DNA from 4 places in the Micromonospora mangrovi genome. Region 1 is predicted to be linked to each of the others. Evidence: riboswitches for the same ligand, from Rfam matches in the RefSeq annotation. Region 1 holds a riboswitch; each other region holds the start of a gene.
What was found. A riboswitch is a leader RNA that binds a small molecule or an ion and turns the genes downstream of it on or off. The one in region 1 is predicted to bind cyclic di-AMP.
Positions count from the first base shown of each region.

Region 2: linked by a shared signal. The riboswitch ahead of ABUL08_RS14260 (C39 family peptidase) and the one ahead of ABUL08_RS00980 (coiled-coil domain-containing protein) in region 1 are both predicted to bind cyclic di-AMP.
Region 3: linked by a shared signal. The riboswitch ahead of ABUL08_RS23320 (C40 family peptidase) and the one ahead of ABUL08_RS00980 (coiled-coil domain-containing protein) in region 1 are both predicted to bind cyclic di-AMP.
Region 4: linked by a shared signal. The riboswitch ahead of ABUL08_RS10345 (transglycosylase family protein) and the one ahead of ABUL08_RS00980 (coiled-coil domain-containing protein) in region 1 are both predicted to bind cyclic di-AMP.

Region 1 covers NZ_CP159342.1:197,750-201,854, forward strand. Annotated here, with positions in the region: gene ABUL08_RS00965 (STAS domain-containing protein) at 1-19, shown strand, start outside; gene ABUL08_RS00970 (SRPBCC family protein) at 106-567, shown strand; gene ABUL08_RS00975 (hypothetical protein) at 570-1,079, opposite strand; gene ABUL08_RS00980 (coiled-coil domain-containing protein) at 1,203-2,282, opposite strand; cyclic di-AMP (ydaO/yuaA leader) riboswitch at 2,287-2,416, opposite strand; gene ABUL08_RS00985 (cation diffusion facilitator family transporter) at 2,560-3,474, opposite strand; gene ABUL08_RS00990 (HelD family protein) at 3,582-4,105, opposite strand, start outside.
Region 2 covers NZ_CP159342.1:3,288,979-3,293,083, reverse strand. Annotated here, with positions in the region: gene ABUL08_RS14270 (hypothetical protein) at 1-404, shown strand, start outside; gene ABUL08_RS14265 (hypothetical protein) at 561-1,349, shown strand; cyclic di-AMP (ydaO/yuaA leader) riboswitch at 1,640-1,782, shown strand; gene ABUL08_RS14260 (C39 family peptidase) at 2,013-2,864, shown strand; gene ABUL08_RS14255 (alpha/beta fold hydrolase) at 2,971-3,723, shown strand; gene ABUL08_RS14250 (CDP-glycerol glycerophosphotransferase family protein) at 3,728-4,105, opposite strand, start outside.
Region 3 covers NZ_CP159342.1:5,203,668-5,207,772, reverse strand. Annotated here, with positions in the region: gene ABUL08_RS23325 (N-acetylmuramoyl-L-alanine amidase) at 1-1,058, opposite strand, end outside; cyclic di-AMP (ydaO/yuaA leader) riboswitch at 1,292-1,428, shown strand; gene ABUL08_RS23320 (C40 family peptidase) at 1,488-2,474, shown strand; gene dcd (dCTP deaminase) at 2,524-3,102, opposite strand; gene ABUL08_RS23310 (pyridoxamine 5'-phosphate oxidase family protein) at 3,193-3,738, shown strand; gene ABUL08_RS23305 (zinc metalloprotease) at 3,815-4,105, opposite strand, start outside.
Region 4 covers NZ_CP159342.1:2,310,977-2,315,081, reverse strand. Annotated here, with positions in the region: gene ABUL08_RS10350 (glycoside hydrolase family 3 protein) at 1-1,300, shown strand, start outside; cyclic di-AMP (ydaO/yuaA leader) riboswitch at 1,465-1,638, shown strand; gene ABUL08_RS10345 (transglycosylase family protein) at 1,640-2,329, shown strand; gene ABUL08_RS10340 (radical SAM protein) at 2,462-3,475, shown strand; gene ABUL08_RS10335 (YbaB/EbfC family nucleoid-associated protein) at 3,537-3,968, shown strand; gene ABUL08_RS10330 (M4 family metallopeptidase) at 4,058-4,105, opposite strand, start outside.

The DNA.
Region 1 (4,105 bases):
GGTGCTGCCCGGCGCCTGAGCGCCCGCCGCACCGCCGGGCGACCGTTGCCAGCCCGTCCCCGGTACGGGACGATCGTCCGGACCGGCCACGGGTGAGGAGACGGTGTGGGCAGACGGGACACGTTCGGCTACACCGTCCAGGCGCGCTGCTCCCGGGCGGAGGCGGCGGCCCTGCTCGGCGACCTGACCCGCCAGGGTGAGCTGCACCCGCTGATCGTCCGCGTCCGCCGGCTGACGCCCCGCCCGGGCGCGCTGGCCAGCTATGCGATCACCGACCGGCTGGCGGCCGGCCCGCTGCGCTTCCCGGTGACCTACCAGGCCGACGTGCTGATCGCGACCGAGGACGAGGTGGTGACGGTGGCCCGGCAGCGCCCGGCCACCACCGTGCGCAACCACACCCGGCTGCGGGACGAGCCGGGCGGCGTGGTCCGGATCGACGTCGAGATCACGTTGACCGCACCGGCGCCGCTCTTCGGCTACGCCTTCCGCCAGGCCCGGGCGGCCCACCTGGGGCTGGCCAGCCGGCTCGGCGCGGTGCTCGACCGTGGCCCGGACGCCCCCGCCTGAGGTCAGCCGCGTCGCCCGGCGGTGACCGGCCGGCGGGTCGTCGGCGCGGCCGCCCGCAGCCGCCCCCACGGCTTGTACGTCGACAGCACGGTGGCGACGACCAGCAGCGTGCTGGAGACGGCCGGGGCGACGACCAGGTCGGCCCGCAGGTGGCCGGAGGCCGCCGCGCCCAGCTCGCCGAGCCGCCGGATGCGGGGGGTGAGGAGCAGCAGGACCAGGCCCAGCATGCCCGTGGTGAGGGTGAACTTGACCAGCACCCAGCGCCAGCGCAGCAGCCCCCACGGGGTGAGCAGCGCGCTGGCCACGCCGACCAGCCAGACCAGCCCGCTCAGCGGCGCGAAGAGCCAGGTCACCACCAGCCCGGCGGTCGGATAGACCGCTGTCGGCGGGGCGCCGCGCAGCCCGGCGATCCCCAGGATGAGCAGCACCAGGTCGGTGCCGAGCCAGCCGAGCGAGGTGACCAGGTGCAGGGTCAGCAGCGCCTTGCGGGTGGTCGGGGAGAGCCGCCTCATGCCCCGATAATCGCCGCGGGGGAGCGCGGCGTCGTGGGTCCGGCGGCGACACCCGGCGTACGTCGGGCGACGTAGCAGCCGCGTCGCCCGACCCGGGGACGGGCCGGGCGACGCGGGTGGGGCTCAGTAGACCGACAGGTGCACGTGGTTGGTGTGGTCGCTGGACGGGTCGCCGTTGCCGCCGCTGTACGCCTTCCAGCCACTGCTCGGCAGCCAGATCCGCTTGAACCAGATCACGTAGAGCACGGCCAGCGCGTCGGCGTTGCGGATGAAGTACGCCGCCAGGTTGTCGCCGTACGTCCGGTCCCCGCCGGAGGCGACGCCGCCGAAGCCGTCGGTCTGCGCGGCGAAGTCGCAGGCCCGCCCCTTCGGGTGTTCACCGGAGCCGCTGGGTCGGTGGCAGGAGACGTACCGCTTGAAGCCGGCGGCCTGCGCCTGCCGCAGGGCGTGCAGGGTGCGCGGGGTGATGCAGCCGTCGGCGGGGGTCGGGTCGTCCACGCTGCACGACTCGGGCGGCCAGGAGCCGTCGGAGTTGCGCGGTGCCGGGGTCGCGTTGGCGCTGGAGGTGCCCCGGTTGCCGCCGCTGTCGGCGGTACGGGGGGCGGGGGCGTCGGCCTTGGCGTTCGCCACCTCGATGGCGCGTTCGGCCTGCTGCTTGCGCTTCTCCATCACCGTGACCTGCTTGCGCTGCTCCTGGATCTCGATGCCGAGCGCGGTCCGGGTGCTGGTGGCCTGGTCGCGGGTCTCGATCAGCTCGCGCAGCGCCCGGTCCTCGTGCGCGGCGACCTGCTCCAGCGCCGAGGCGCGGTCCATGAAGCCTTCCGGGCTGCCGCTGTTGAGCAGCGCCGACGCCGCGCTCAGTCGACCGGCCCGGTACGCCACCCCGGCGATCTCGCCGACGTTGGCGTCCCGGGCGGCCAGCTCGGTCTCGACCGTCTTGAGCTGGGTGGTGAGCTGCTGCTGTCGGCTGATCGAGCGGGCCAGCGCGGCCTTCGCGTCCAGCCAGCCCTTGCTCGCCGCGTCGAGCTGGGCGCGCAGCGCCGGGGTGCCGCCCTCGTCGTCGTCGCCGGGCGCGGCGGCGCGCAGCGGGGGTGCCGCCGTCGCGGGGGAGACCGGCGCGACCACGACGCCGAACGCGAGCGTCGTGACGAGCAGGGCCGCCAGCCGGGCGGCCGTCCGTCGTACTGGTGCCACTGATGGCATGCACATGTCCTTCCGTCAGCCGCCGACCGGGTTAGCTGACGGGTTCGGGACGGAAGATCCCTACCGCTGACGCGGATGCACCCCACGAACATGGTTCCCCGGCTCGCCCTGTGGCGATTAGGCGGCGGCCACCGCAGGCGCCGGAGGGCGCCGCCCGGCGGAGGCCGCGGTCGAGCCTACCGGCGTGTCCCCGGTCCGGCGCGGTACGCGGCCGGTGTCGAGCGGGGCAAAACCGGCATATGACTACAATAACCACACAGATTTAAGAGTGTGCTAATTACCACTCAACCGCACCGCAGGCACCTGCTGACGCTCCGGGTTCGATCTGCAACGTGGCGTGGTCGATGTGGAAGTCCTCGTGCAGCGCGGTCCGCGCCGCCGCCAGCACGTCGCCCACCTCGGCCCCCGACGTCATGGTCAGGTGCGCGGAGGCCACCTCCATCCCCGAGGTCAGCGTCCAGACGTGCAGGTCGTGCACCTCGGCGACGCCGGGGACCGCGGCGAGACGGTCGTGCACGGCGGTCACCTGGAGGTGCGCCGGGGCGGCCTGGACCAGGATGCGGACCGCCGCCCGGCCCAGCCGCCAGGTGCGCGGCAGGATGAACACGCCGATGGCCACCGCCACCAGCGGATCCGCCCACCACCAGTCGGTGAGCGCGATGACCAGCGCGGCCCCGATCACGCCCAGCGAGCCGAGCAGGTCGCCCAGCACCTCCAGGTACGCCCCGCGCAGGTTGATGCTCTCCTTGGCCCCGCCGCGCAGCAGGGCGAAGGCGACGACGTTGGCGAGCAGGCCGAGCACCGCCACGGCGAGCATCGGCCCGGCCAGCACCTCCGGTGGCGCGCCGAACCGGCGGACCGCCTCGATCAGGACGTAGACGGCGACCCCGCCGAGCAGCACGGCGTTGGCCAGCGCGGCCAGCACCTCCAGCCGATAGAGCCCGAAGGTGCGCTGCGGGTCGGTGTCGGCGCGCCGGGTGGCGGTGATCGCGGCGAGCGCCATGCCGATGCCCAGCACGTCGGTGAACATGTGCCCGGCGTCGGAGAGCAGTGCGAGCGAGCCGGTCGTGAAGGCGGCCACCGCCTCGACCGCCATCAGGGCGGCGAGGACCCCGAACGCGGCCCAGAGCCGACCGCGGTGGCGGTGCGCGGCGTTGGCGATCGCGCCGCTGTGGTCATGACCTGCGCCCACGCCCACACCCTCCGTCCCTCGGCCGAGCCGGGCCCAATCTATGTTCACATCGCTATGTGTGCAACTGACCGCCGGGCAACCGCCCCCGCAACTGCCGGCGAGCCGGATCAGCCCGTCGGGTCGATCGTGGTGAGCCGTTGGGTGGCCCGGGACAGCGCCACATAGAGCGTCCGCACCCCGGAGCCCGGATCCGCCCGGATCTCGCTCGGCGCGACCAGTACGACACCGTCGTACTCCATGCCCTTGGCCTGGAGGCTGGTCACCACCTGGAGCCGGGAGCCGCCGACGCCCTCCAGCCAGCCGGCCACCTCGTCCCGGCGGGGCACCGGCGTGATCACGCCCACCGTCCCCTCCACCTCGGCCAGCAGCGCGCCCACCGCCTCGACCGTCGCGGCGGGCAGCCCGGCCGCCGGCACCGTCCGCTCGACCGGGGCGATCCCGGTGGAGCGGACCGCCGTGGGCAGCGCCAGCTCCGGATACAGCCGGCCGATCTCCGCCGCCGCCACCGCGAAGATCTCCGCCGAGTTGCGGTAGTTGGTGGTCAACGTGAACTGGTGCCGGCGCCGCCGCCCCAGCGCCTGGTCCCGCGCCCGGGTCAACTCCTCCGGATCACCCGTCCAGGCGGTCTGCG
Region 2 (4,105 bases), 3.1 Mb from region 1:
ACTCCCTCGCCTCCGCCGCCGACGACTGGTCCGACCCACCGTTGCCGACCCGCTGGCTGCGGGCCACGCCCACCGTCGGCTCCGCTCACGCGGTCATTCCCACGGCCCGCGCGGGCCACACCGTCGCCGCCGGAGCCCGCTCCGGCGACGCGGTCAGCCCCACGTCCGGCGTCGACCGTGCCGTCGTCGGCGCAACCGGCTCCACGCGGACGGTCATCGGCGCCTCCGGCTCGCGTCGCGAGGTCAGCCCCTCGACCGGGTCCGACCTGGTCGGTGTCGCGGTCGCGCCGGCCCCGGTGGTGCTCGCCACGGTGGCGGCGTCGGTCGTGCCGGCCGGCCGGCAGCGCGTCGCGATCGGGTGGGCCCCGGCGGCCCTCGGCTCCCGCGCCCCGCCGACCCGCTGACCTCCGCGCGGGCGGTGGCCCGCCAGCACGTACCACCCGACCTCACCCCCCGCATCCGCCCGACGGCGGCTCGGCGGCGCCCGTTCCGGTCGCGCCCCGCCCCGTCGGGTCCTGCGGATCTCGCCACACCACGCCCGCTCCCCGTGAGGTGCGACCATGCAGACCGTTCTGTACCAGTTCCTGATCGAGGTCCCGGAGGCCGCCGCCATCTGGTCGGCCCTGCTCCTGCTCGCCCTGACCCTGCTCGCGGTGCTCGTCGCCCGCCCCGAGCGGGACACCCCCACCGACGTCGAGCCGGCCGTCGACCCTGCGGCGGAACAGGCGGCCCACCTGGCCGACCTGCGCCGGTACGCCGAGGAGGTCGCCGTCGCCGCCGCCGGAGCGGCCCAGAACGCCCGTCGGCGCCGGGAGCGGTGGCTGGCCGCCCAGGACGAGGTGGACCGGGCGTGGCAGACGTACGACGAGGCGGAGGCGGTCGCCCGGCGGTTCGCCGGTGCCGCCGTGCTGCCCGCCCCGCACACCCCGCGCACGCCCGCCGAGTACGCCGCCCGGGAGCGCTGGCTGCACCACGCCGCGATGGCGGCGCACTGGCGGGGCGAGCTGACCGCCCGGCAACTCGCCGACGTGCTCGCCCACCGCAACGGGTGGGACCCCCGGCGGCACCCGGCCGAGCAGGAGATCGTCCTGGCGCGGGCGGTTCGGGACGGCCGGTTGGCCGGGTACCGGGCCGCCGCCGAGCGGGAGCAGCAGGCGTGGCGGGAGGCCGAGCTGGCCGCCGAGGCGGCGCGTGCCCTGGCCGTGGAGGCGTACGCGGCGACGGAGCGGCTGCGCCCGGGAGTCGTCCCGGTGCATCGGCCGGACGCGGTGACCCAGACCCTCGCCCCGGTCGGCGCCTCCGCCGCCGTTTCCCGGACCGCCCGGTGGCGGCCGGCGCGGGTTGGCTGAATTGTGATGTGAAACTGCCGTCCCGGTCGCCCCGGGAATCGGAAAACGGTCATCCGGGGCGTGGCGGTCCAGGCCGGCCCAGGTTGCCCGGTCACCCGCTCACCGGATGTCCGGTAATCGACCCCCGTTCCATTCTCGGGTGCTCGTCCCATTGAGTGACATCAGTGACCTGTCTGTTCCGGTCGGGCCCGGGTGTTCGACGTTTGCGCAGGTGGGAGCGCTTGGCAGGGCGCATGCCCGCCGGTAGTGTCGGCGCGTCCGGTGCGGTTTCCGATCGCAAGAGGCGACGCCGCGCCGACCCGCTCAATCGCGATCTTCTGCGAACCGGGGACCCATGCACGTCCGGGGTGAATCCGCGAGCCACGGCCCGCGGTAGGGCGATCTTCCCGCCCGAATCCGTCAGCTAACCCGGTAGGCGGTGTCGGAAGGAGTTCCGTCTTCGTGCAGCACCCTGCCACCCCTCGGCCACACCCCCTCCACGGCGCCGCGGTGCCGTCGCTCGCCCTCTCCGCGAGCTGATACCGGCATCCGCCCCCGCGCCCGACTGACCGGGCGCACCCCTTCCCCGCGGTCCACCCCGCCCACGGATCCGTTCCGTCGCGCGTGAACAGCTCCGCGCGCCGGGCCGGCGTGTGCCGCCCCCGCCCCCGTGGAGGAAACCTCGTGAAGCACACCCTCAAGCGGCAGCTGCGCCGTCTCGCCACCGAACGTCGCTACCAGGTCGTCGCCGGCTCGGCCGCCGCCCTGGTGCTGGCCTCCGGCACCGGTGCCCTGCTGGCACACGGTGACGACGCGCCCGTCCGCCAGGAGAACACCGCCGCCGTGGCCGAACTGGCCCCGCGGCTCAGCGACGTCGCGGCCGGCACCCAGGCCCGGATCGCCGCCGTCCCGTCGGTTTCGCCCAGCGCGTCGCCGTCGGCCAGCGCCTCGCTCTCGCCGAAGCCGAGCGCGAAGCCGACCACGGCCAAGCCGGACCCGGACACCACCCGCAAGGCGGCACCGAAGCCGCCGTCGAAGAAGGTCCTCGACTACACCTACGAGGCGCAGACCACCTACTACAACTGCGGCCCGGCGGCGGTGCGCAACGCGCTCAGCGCCACCGGCATCGAGCGGACCCAGGACGAGCTGGCCGTCGCGCTGGGCACCACCGAGATGGGCACCAACTCGGCCGAGGACACCACCCGGGTGCTCAACCAGCAGGTCAAGGGCGACCCGTACCGGACCCGGATGATCGACGGCGTGCCGAGCGCCGCGGAGACCGAGCGGCTCCGGACCGACGTGGTCAAGGCGATCAGCAACGGGCGGGGCGTGGTGGCCAACGTCGCCGGTGACGCCACCGACACCGACGGCGGCTGGCACTCCTTCCCGGGCGGCCACTACATCGCCGTGGTGGGCTACTCCAACGACGGCCGGACCCTGCGGATCGCCGACTCGGCGGACCCGTCGCTGCCGGCGTACTGGATCAGCGCCGCCGACCTGGCGAACTGGATGGCCACCCGCGGCTACTCCGCCTGATCAACCCCGTTCACCCGTCGGGCGTCGGCTCTTGGAGCCGGCGCCCGATGTCGTCTCCGCCGTCCGCTCTCGCGCATCGTGTCCGACCGGTGGCACACTGCGCCCCATGGGCGACGAGACGAGCAACCGGCATCTGCTGCTGCTGCACGGGTTGGGCGCCACCGGTGAGGTGTGGCTGCCCTGGGCACCGCTGCTGGAGCACCGCTGGGCGGGACGCTGGCTCGCCCCGGACCTGGCCGGCCACGGCTGGTCGCCGCCGCTGCCCGCGTACTCCTTCACCGGCCTCGCCCGACGGGTGGTGACGGACCTGCGACCGGTCGCGGAGCGGCTCGGCCCGCACGATCGGCTGGTGGTGCTCGGGCACTCGCTCGGTGGGGTGGTGGGGCTCGCGCTGGCCGCGCGGAGCGTCGGCCTGCCGGTCGACGCGGTGGTCGGGCTCGGCATCAAGGCGGTCTGGTCGTCCGCCGAGCTGGCGAAGGCCGCGGAGCTGGCGGCCCGTCCGGTGACCTGGTTCGGCACCCGGGACGAGGCGGCCCGCCGCTACCTGCGGGTCGCCGGGCTGACCGGGCTCTTCGCGCCGGACCACCCGGCGGTCGACGCCGGGCTGCGCCGCGAGGACGGCCGCTGGCGGCTGGCGATGGACCCGGCGGCGTTCGCCGTCGGTGAGCCGTGCCTGCCGACGCTGCTCGCGGCGACCGACGTGCCGGTGCTGCTGGCCCGCGGCGAGCACGACCCGATGGTCACCGACGCCCAGCTCAAGGAGTACGGCGTCCCGGTGGCCACCCTGCCCGGCCTCGGCCACAACGCCCACGTCGAGGATCCGGCGGCCGTCCTCGACCTGCTCGACGCCTACCGTTGACGCCTCAGACGCCGGCGGAGAGGTTCCGCTCGGCACCGCCCGGGGTGCGCGGCGCCGGCGGGTCCCACCCCGGCTCCAGCTCCCGCCGGGCCGCGTCGAGGAACCCGTCGGCGTACGAGTCGGCCGGGAAGTCGCCCAGGTAGCGCCGGCGGGTCTCCCACCGGGCCGCCGCCAGCGGGTCGGTGTCCAGCAGCCGCCCCAGCACGTCGTCGACGTTCGACATGTCCCGCCGCAGCACGTAGCCGGAGCCGGCCAGGGGGAACCGGGCCACGAAGTCGTCCCCGTCCACCCCCATGTCGGTCACCGCGTACGGCTTGCCCGAGTAGAGGTAGTCGGAGATGACGCCCGACACGTCGGAGATCAGCGCGTCGGAGCGGTTCAC
Region 3 (4,105 bases), 1.7 Mb from region 1:
TTGCCGGCGTGCCAGCCGACGTCCTTGGCCTTGATGTGCTGGGCGACGTAGCCGTCCACCGAGCGCAGCGTGTAGTGCCAGCCCAGGTAGGTCTTCGTCTGCACCAGCTTGACGCTCGGGCCGAAGTAGCCCTCGGTGTCGTGGATGACGATGTACTCGATCTTCTGCTGCGCCGGCCGCTCACCGAGGTCGTGGTTGCCGTAGTCGCCCGGGTTCGGGCCGTACTTCTCGTAGGGCGCGGGGATCCACTCGCAGGCGAGGCGGACCGGGCACTCCAGGCCGTCCGGCCGTTCGGCCCGGCGCAGTCCCAGCTTGTGCAGGCCGGACTCGTCCGGCGTCACCGCGACGGCGGCGAGGGTGACCCGCTGCCCGTCGTCGGTGGTCCGGGTCGCGCCGAGGCCGATCTGGTCGTACACCTCGTCGGCGAAGGCCGCCGCGGCGTCCTCGGTGTCCGCGCCGGAGTACCGGGCCACCGCGCCGTACCAGGCCGCCGGGTCGCTGCCGGCACCGACCGGCGCGGCCAGCGCCCTCTGGTACGACGCGAGCAGCGCCGCCCCGCCACGGATGTTGGCGGCGGCGTCGTCGCGCAGCGTCTCCTCGGCCACGCCGGTGAGCGCGGCAGCCGCGTCGAGGGTCTGCAGGGACGCCGACGGCAGCAGGTCGCCGGCCGGCTCGGCCGCAGCGGCGGTGTCGACGGTCAGCGGGCGGGACTCGTCGCCCCGGGGGTCCTCGTTCTCGTCGACGTGCGAGCTGGACGGGGTGGCGGCGACCTGCGCGGCGTCGGTCAGGTGCATGGGGCCGTAGCCGCCGCTGGTGCTCGGCTGGCCGGGGTGGGTGTCCCAGCGGGATTCGAGGTAGGAGACGCCGAGCAGAACGCTCTCCGGTACGCCGTACTCGGCGGCGGCTGCCGCGTACTGCTGCTGGCGGTCGGTGGGTTCGGTGGTCCCCGCGGTGGCGGGGTCGGCGACGACCGGTCCGGTGACGAGCAGGACGGTGGCCGCCGCCACGGCGGTGGCGAGCACGATCCGTGCGCGCGGTGGAACGGGGGTGAGGTGCATGGAACCTCCAGGTCCGACGGGGGTCACTGCGTGCTCACCCTCGCCCCGGGCACCGCCTCGGGTCAATACTTTCCGCTTAATGATGTTGCATGAAAGAATCCTTCATCGAGTCCGGTCGACCCGGCGGAACAGGTACGGAGTGTCACGGCGTCGCGGGTTGCGGATCGATAACGGCCATCTCTACTCTGGTCAATCGTCGACCGGAAACTGGACCGTCCAACCCGGGGGGTCACGGTCGGACACCGCCGAGTCGCCTCCGGGCGAACCGGGGACCCAGGTAACCGGGGTGAATCCGCAGCACTGCGGTAGGGCGGCTCCCTTCCCGCCCGAACCCGTCAGCTAACCCGGTAGGCGGTCACGAAGAAGGAGTACGGAAGCCCGGTGGCACACCATGCCCCGCGGCGACCGTCGGTCCGGTCGGTCGACCGGATGACGGCTGCGCCGCGCCCACGCTGGTCCCGCTTCACCACCCTCCTCGCCGCCCTGGCCGGCACCGCGGTCGTCCTGACCGGCGGCGCCACGGCGGCCCACGCCGAACCCTCGGTCACCGAGATCGAACGTCAGATCGACCAGGACTGGGAAAAGCTCGAACCGGTCATCGAGCAGTACAACGCCACCAGTCAGGACCTGGCGGTCAAGACCAGGCAGGCCGACGCCCTCGCCAAGCAGATCGCCCCGCTCCAGCTCCAGGTCGACCTCGCCATGGGGCAGGTCAGCGGGCTGGCCGCCGAGGCGTACAAGGGTCAGAACGTGGGCACGGTGAACGCGCTGCTCGGCAGCCGCTCACCGGGCGACGTGCTGACCGGCCTGGAGCTGCTCGACCGCTTCGCGCACCGCCAGGCGCAGGAGGTGCGGTCCGTCGTCGACCTCCGCGACCAGTTGGCCGCGAAGAAGAAGCCGCTGGACGAGATGGTCGCCCAGCTGGCCCGGACCAAGGCCCAGCTCGGAGCGAAGAAGCAGCAGATCAACGCCGAGATCGCCCGCCTCGGCAAGCTCCGGCTCAAGGTGTACGGCAGCGGCGGCGGCGGTCCGCTGCGGCCCGCACCCTGCCCGTCCGGCTACCCGGGCGGTCCCGCCGGGATCGCCGTCAAGTTCGCCTGCGCCCAGATCGGCAAGATCTATGTCTGGGGCGCCGCCGGCCCGGACCACTTCGACTGCTCCGGCCTGACCATGGCCGCCTGGGACAAGGCGGGCGTCTCGCTGCCGCACAACGCGCGGCAGCAGCACGACGTCACCCGACGGGTCAGCCGCAGTGAGCTGCGCCCCGGTGACCTGGTCTTCTACTACAGCGACCTGCACCACGTCGGCATGTACGTCGGCGACGGCTGGGTGGTGCACGCCTCCCAGTCCGGCAAGCCCATCACCATGAAGCGCGTCGACGACGGCCAGATCAACAGCTACGGCCGCCCCGGCTGACGGGTGACGCGGGGTCCCTTCCCCTGGAAGGGGCCCCGCGCCGACGCGGTCAGCGGATCGGCCAGGTGCGCCAGTTCTGCCAGGAGCGGCTCGGGGTCGGGCCGCGCTGGCCCTGGTAACGCGAGCCGTAGACGGCGGAGCCGTACGGGTGCTCGGCCGGCGACGAGAGCCGGAAGATGCAGAGCTGGCCGATCTTCATGCCGGGCCAGAGCGTGATCGGCAGGTTCGCCACGTTGGACAGCTCCAGCGTGACGTGCCCGGAGAAACCCGGGTCGATGAAGCCGGCGGTGGAGTGGGTGAGCAGCCCGAGCCGGCCCAGGCTGGACTTGCCCTCCAGTCGCCCGGCGAGCTGATCACCCAGCGAGATCACCTCGAGCGTCGAGGCGAGCACGAACTCGCCCGGGTGCAGCACGAACGGCTCCCCCTCGGGCACCTCGACCATCGAGGTCAGGTCGTCCTGCTGCATCGCCGGGTCGATGTGCGTGTAGAGGTGGTTGTTGAAGACCCGGAAGAGCTTGTCCAGGCGTACGTCGATGCTGGACGGCTGCACCAGCGTCGGCTCGAAGGGCTCCAGCGCGAGCGTGCCCGCCTTGATCTCGGAGACCAGGTCGCGGTCGGAGAGCAGCATCGGAACACCATAGCGACCGGTGTCGGCGAGTGGCGTGTCGGACTGCGTGTCGGACTGCGCGTTCGTACGTGTGTTCGATAGAATGTCCGCATGGCTTCCTGGTCCGAATTCGCCGCCGACGAGCCCCGCCTCGCCGACGAGATCCGCCTTCTCATGCAGCAGTACGGGCCGGGCTTCGGCTATCTCGCCACGGTCCGTGCCGACGGTGGGCCCCGCGTCCACCCGGTCTCCCCGGTCATCACCGACGATGGGCTCTACTGCTTCGTCGTCGACTCGCCCAAGCGCCGTGACCTCGAACGCGACGGTCGCTACGCGCTGCACTCGTTCCCGCCCGAGGAGAGCGACGACGAGGCCTACGTGGCCGGTCACGCCCGTCTCGTGACCGACCCCGCGCGGGTGGCGCGACTGGCCGAGATCGGCCGCGCCGCTCCCCGGGTCGACTGGCGGCTCTTCGAGTTCACCGTCGACGTGGCGATGCTGACCCGCCGCGCCCAGGGCGGGATCCGCCCGGCTGACGACCGACCCGCGGTGCAGGTCTGGCTCGACCCCCGGGGAGCCGCTCCGGCGTCCCCGATCGCCGCCGGCGAGGGTCTGCGTGGCCGGCGGGGCTTCGACACCCGCCGCACGGCCGCCTGAGCCGCGCACGCCGAGCCCGGAAACACGCCGGTGCCGGCCCCGTTCGACGGGGCCGGCACCGTTGTCGTGCTGGGGGTTACGCCGCGCGGTAGGCGTTCCACGCGGTCAGCATCCGGCTCGCCTGACCAGGGGTGAACTGGTACATGCAGGAGTCGTAGGTGTAGTCCATGAAGTTGGTGATCGGGTCCAGGCCGGTCGCGGTGCAGGTGTCCCGCCCGGTCGGGCACTGGTACGCCGCCGAGCCCTCGGCCGGGGTGTCACCGACGCTGTCACCCGAGCCGGAGCAGCCGCCCTGGAAGGTGTGGTAGAGGTTCAGCCAGTGGCCGATCTCGTGGGTGCCGGTGTCACCCTCGTTGTAGTTGGTGGC
Region 4 (4,105 bases), 2.1 Mb from region 1:
CTGCGTGGCCCGCAACGACCGGTGGGGCCGCACCTACGAGTCGTTCGGGGAGACCCCGGACCTGCCGTCGAGCATGTCCACACTGGTCACCGGCCTGCAGGGCAGCACCCTCGGCGGGCCGACCTCGGTGCTCGCCACCGCCAAGCACTACGTCGGCGACGGTGGCACCACTGGCGGTGTCGACCAGGGCGACACCCGGCTCAGCGAGGCCGACCTGCGGGCCGTCCACCTGCCGCCGTTCCAGGCCGCCGTGCAGCGCGGGGTCGGCTCGGTGATGATCTCCTACAGCAGCTGGAACGGCGTCAGGATGCACGGCAACCAGTACCTGATCACCAGCGTCCTCAAGGGCGAACTCGGCTTCTCCGGCTTCGTCGTCTCGGACTGGAACGGCATCGACCAGATCGACGGCGCCGCCGGCTTCACCGCCGCCGAGGTCACCGTCGCGATCAACGCCGGCATCGACATGGTGATGGTGCCGACCGCCTGGAAGACGTTCCTCAGCACGCTCCGCGCCGAGGTGCAGAACGGCCACGTCCCGCTGAGCCGGATCGACGACGCGAACCGGCGCATCCTCACCAAGAAGTTCGAGCTGGGCCTCTTCGAGCGGCCGTACACCGACCGGAGCTGGACCGCGACGGTGGGCGACGCCGCCCATCGGGCGCTGGCCCGGCAGGCCGTGCGGGAGTCCCAGGTGCTGCTGAAGAACGCCGGCGGTGTGCTGCCGCTGGCCCGGGACAACAACAAGATCTTCGTGGCCGGCAAGAACGCCGACGACATCGGCAACTCCAGCGGCGGCTGGACCATCTCCTGGCAGGGCTCGTCCGGCGCGATCACCCCCGGCACCACCATCCTGCAGGGCATTCGCGCGGCGGTCGGTCCGACCACGACCGTCACCTACAACCAGCGCGGCACCGGCATCGACCGCAGCTACCGGGCCGCGATCGCGGTGGTCGGCGAGACGCCGTACGCCGAGGGGCGGGGCGACCGGACCGGCAGTATGAGCCTGGACCGGGACGACCTGCGGACGATCTCGACGCTGCGCAACGCGGGCGTGCCGGTTGTCGTGGTGCTGGTGTCCGGCCGTCCACTGGACGTCGCCACCGAGCTGCCCCGCTGGGACGCGCTGCTGGCGTCCTGGTTGCCCGGCACCGAGGGCGCCGGGGTGGCCGACGTGCTCTTCGGTGCCGCGCCGACCGGAAAACTGCCGATGACCTGGATGAACTCGGTCAGCCAGCAGCCCATCAACGCCGGCGACGGCCAGGTCCCACTCTTCCCTCAGGGCTTCGGCCTGACCTACTGACGACACGCGTGGACTGTCCGAGCGGGAGCTTGTAAGGCACGCTTCCGCACCCCGCAACTCGAGATGTCGTGCCGTCGCTCAGCCGGGTGAAGAACTTCACAAGAAGTGGGCGATCGCCCGAAACCGTCCCTAACGTCGTATGCGTTCGCGATCGCGGACACCACGGACCGGCAACGCCTAATCCCGCCGCCGGTCCGGTGGTACCTGGACCTCAGGCGGGAGCGGGGGACCCACACGTTCCTCGGTGCTCGACACCTCGGGGTGAAGCCGCCATCCGGCGGCCGGGCTCCTCGGCCCGAACCCGACAGCTCACCTCGTCGGCGTGGAGGAAACCACACAATGGCTACTGCACACATCGCTCGCCACCGTCGGACCAGCGCCCGTCGGGTCGCCGTCGGGGCGCTCGTCGCCGGCGCCGCCACCGGTGCCGCCGCGATCCTCGGCCCGGTCGCGCCGGCCAGCGCGGCCAGCGTCAACTGGGACGCCATCGCCCAGTGCGAGTCCGGCGGCAACTGGCACATCAACACCGGCAACGGCTTCTACGGTGGCCTCCAGTTCACCAAGGGCACCTGGAACGGTTACGGCGGCCAGAAGTACGCCAGCCGCGCCGACCTGGCCAGCCGCGGTGAGCAGATCGCGATCGCCGAGAAGGTCCTCGACGGGCAGGGCATCGGCGCCTGGCCGGTCTGCGGCAAGAAGGGCGGCTCCACCAAGCACTACTCCAGCAAGGACTCCGGCTCGTCGGCCAAGAAGGACTCCGGCACCAAGCACCGCTCCCACTCCGGCACCAAGTCGAAGGCGGAGCACCGCTCCTCGCGGGACGAGAAGCCCGCGACCCGTGACCACCGGCGTACCGCGCCGGCCTCGGGCGGCTCCACCTATGTGGTGAAGTCGGGCGACACGCTGTCGATGATCGCCGACGCGAAGGACCTCGCCGGCGGTTGGCACGCCCTGTACGAGCGCAACAAGCGCGTCGTCGGCGCCGACCCGGGCCTGATCTTCCCGGGTCAGCAGCTGCGCCTGCGCTGATCGGCGTACCGGGTCCGCCCGGTGCCGATCGACCACGAACGCCCGGCCGGGTCCACCGGCCGGGCGTTCCGTCGTAGCCGGCCCGGAGGGTGACGTCGGGTTTGCGGGGGCCGGATCAGGGCATTCGGGGGCATGTCGACCGTCGTCGAGGATCCGCCGCTGCCGACGCACCTCCAGTTGGAGATCACCTCGGCGTGCAACCTGCGCTGCCTGATGTGCCTGGTCCGCTACCGACCGCCGGTGAACAAGCTGGCCGGGGCGATGGCCCCGGAACTCTTCGACCGCATCGTGGCCGACGTGCCGGGGCTGCGCCGGCTGACCCTCCAGGGGCTCGGCGAGCCGCTGCTGTCGCCGTACCTGGCCGACATGATCGACACGGCGGTGGGCCGGGGCATCACGGTCGGCTTCAACACCAACGCCACCCTGCTGCACCGGCGCCGCGCCGAGGAACTGGTCGCCAGCGGGGTCGACTGGCTGCACGTCTCGCTCGACGGCGCCCGGGCGGCGGCGTACGAGCGGGTCCGCGACGGCGCGAACTTCGACGTCGTGGTGGCCAACCTCGCCGGCCTGGTCGAGGCGAAGCGGGCGGCGGGCAGCGCCACCCCCTGGATCCGGGTGGTCTTCGTCGCCATGCGCGACACCGTCGCGGAGCTGCCCGAGCTGGTCCGCCTGCTCGGCCGGATCGGGGTGGACGAGCTGCACGTGCAGAACCTGTCGCACAGCTTCTCCGACGCCGACCCGGCCGGCCGCTACGCCGAGATCCGCGAGTTCACCGCCGACCAGGCGCTCTGGGCCGGGGTGGACACCGACCGGGCCGCCGCGCTGTTCGGCGAGGCCGCCGCGGTGGCGCGGGAGACCGGCGTACGCCTGCGGCTGCCGCACCCCGGTGCGGCGCCGGCCGCCCCGCGCACCGCCGGCCCGGGCTGCTCGTGGCCCTGGGACGCGGCGTACGTGACCAGCGCCGGCGTGGTGCAACCGTGCTGCATGGTGATGGGCGACGACCGGGTGCGGCTGGGCTCGCTGGACGAGCGGTCGTTCCCGGAGATCTGGCACGGCGAGGAGTACCGCCGGTTCCGGCGCCGCCTCGCCGGCGAGACGCCCCCCTCGGTGTGCCGCGGCTGCTCGCTCTACCGGCGCACCTTCTGAGCCGCGTCGCCCCGGTTGCTATCGTCAGCCTGCTCGGCCCGGACGTGAAGAAAGCGCGGCTATGACCAACGAACCGATCACCCCTGCCGCGACCCTCGACGACCTGCTCACCAGCACACAGCAGATGCTCGCGATGCTGCGGTCGCAGGCGGTGGAGCCGGCCGACGGCGACGCCGTGGCCCTGCTGCGGGCGGAGGGGACCGCCGCCGACGGGCGGGTGACGGCCACCGTCGTCCAGGGTGGCCGGTTGGCCTCGCTCACCGTCGACCCGGAGCTGCTGCGGCAGGGCAGCGAGGCGGTCTGCGACCACGTGGTGGGCGCCGTCAACGCCGCCCTCGCCGAGCTCGACGAGCGGGTCAGTGAGTCCGCGCGGGCCGACGTCGACGCCCTGGCGGCGCGGTTGGGCGGGGTACGGGAGCCGTCCGCGCGGCGGATGGCGATGTTCAGCCAGGCCATGGATGACGTGGCCGCCCGGCTCCACCGGGACCGCTGAGGCCGCCCGTCGGCCCGCTCCGTCGCTGGTCCGGACACGACGAAGCGGCCGGCCGTCGGGAGGACGACGACCGGCCGCTTCGTTGGTGATCAGCTCAGGTTGAGCGCGGTGTCATCGACGACGAAGGAGGTCTGCAG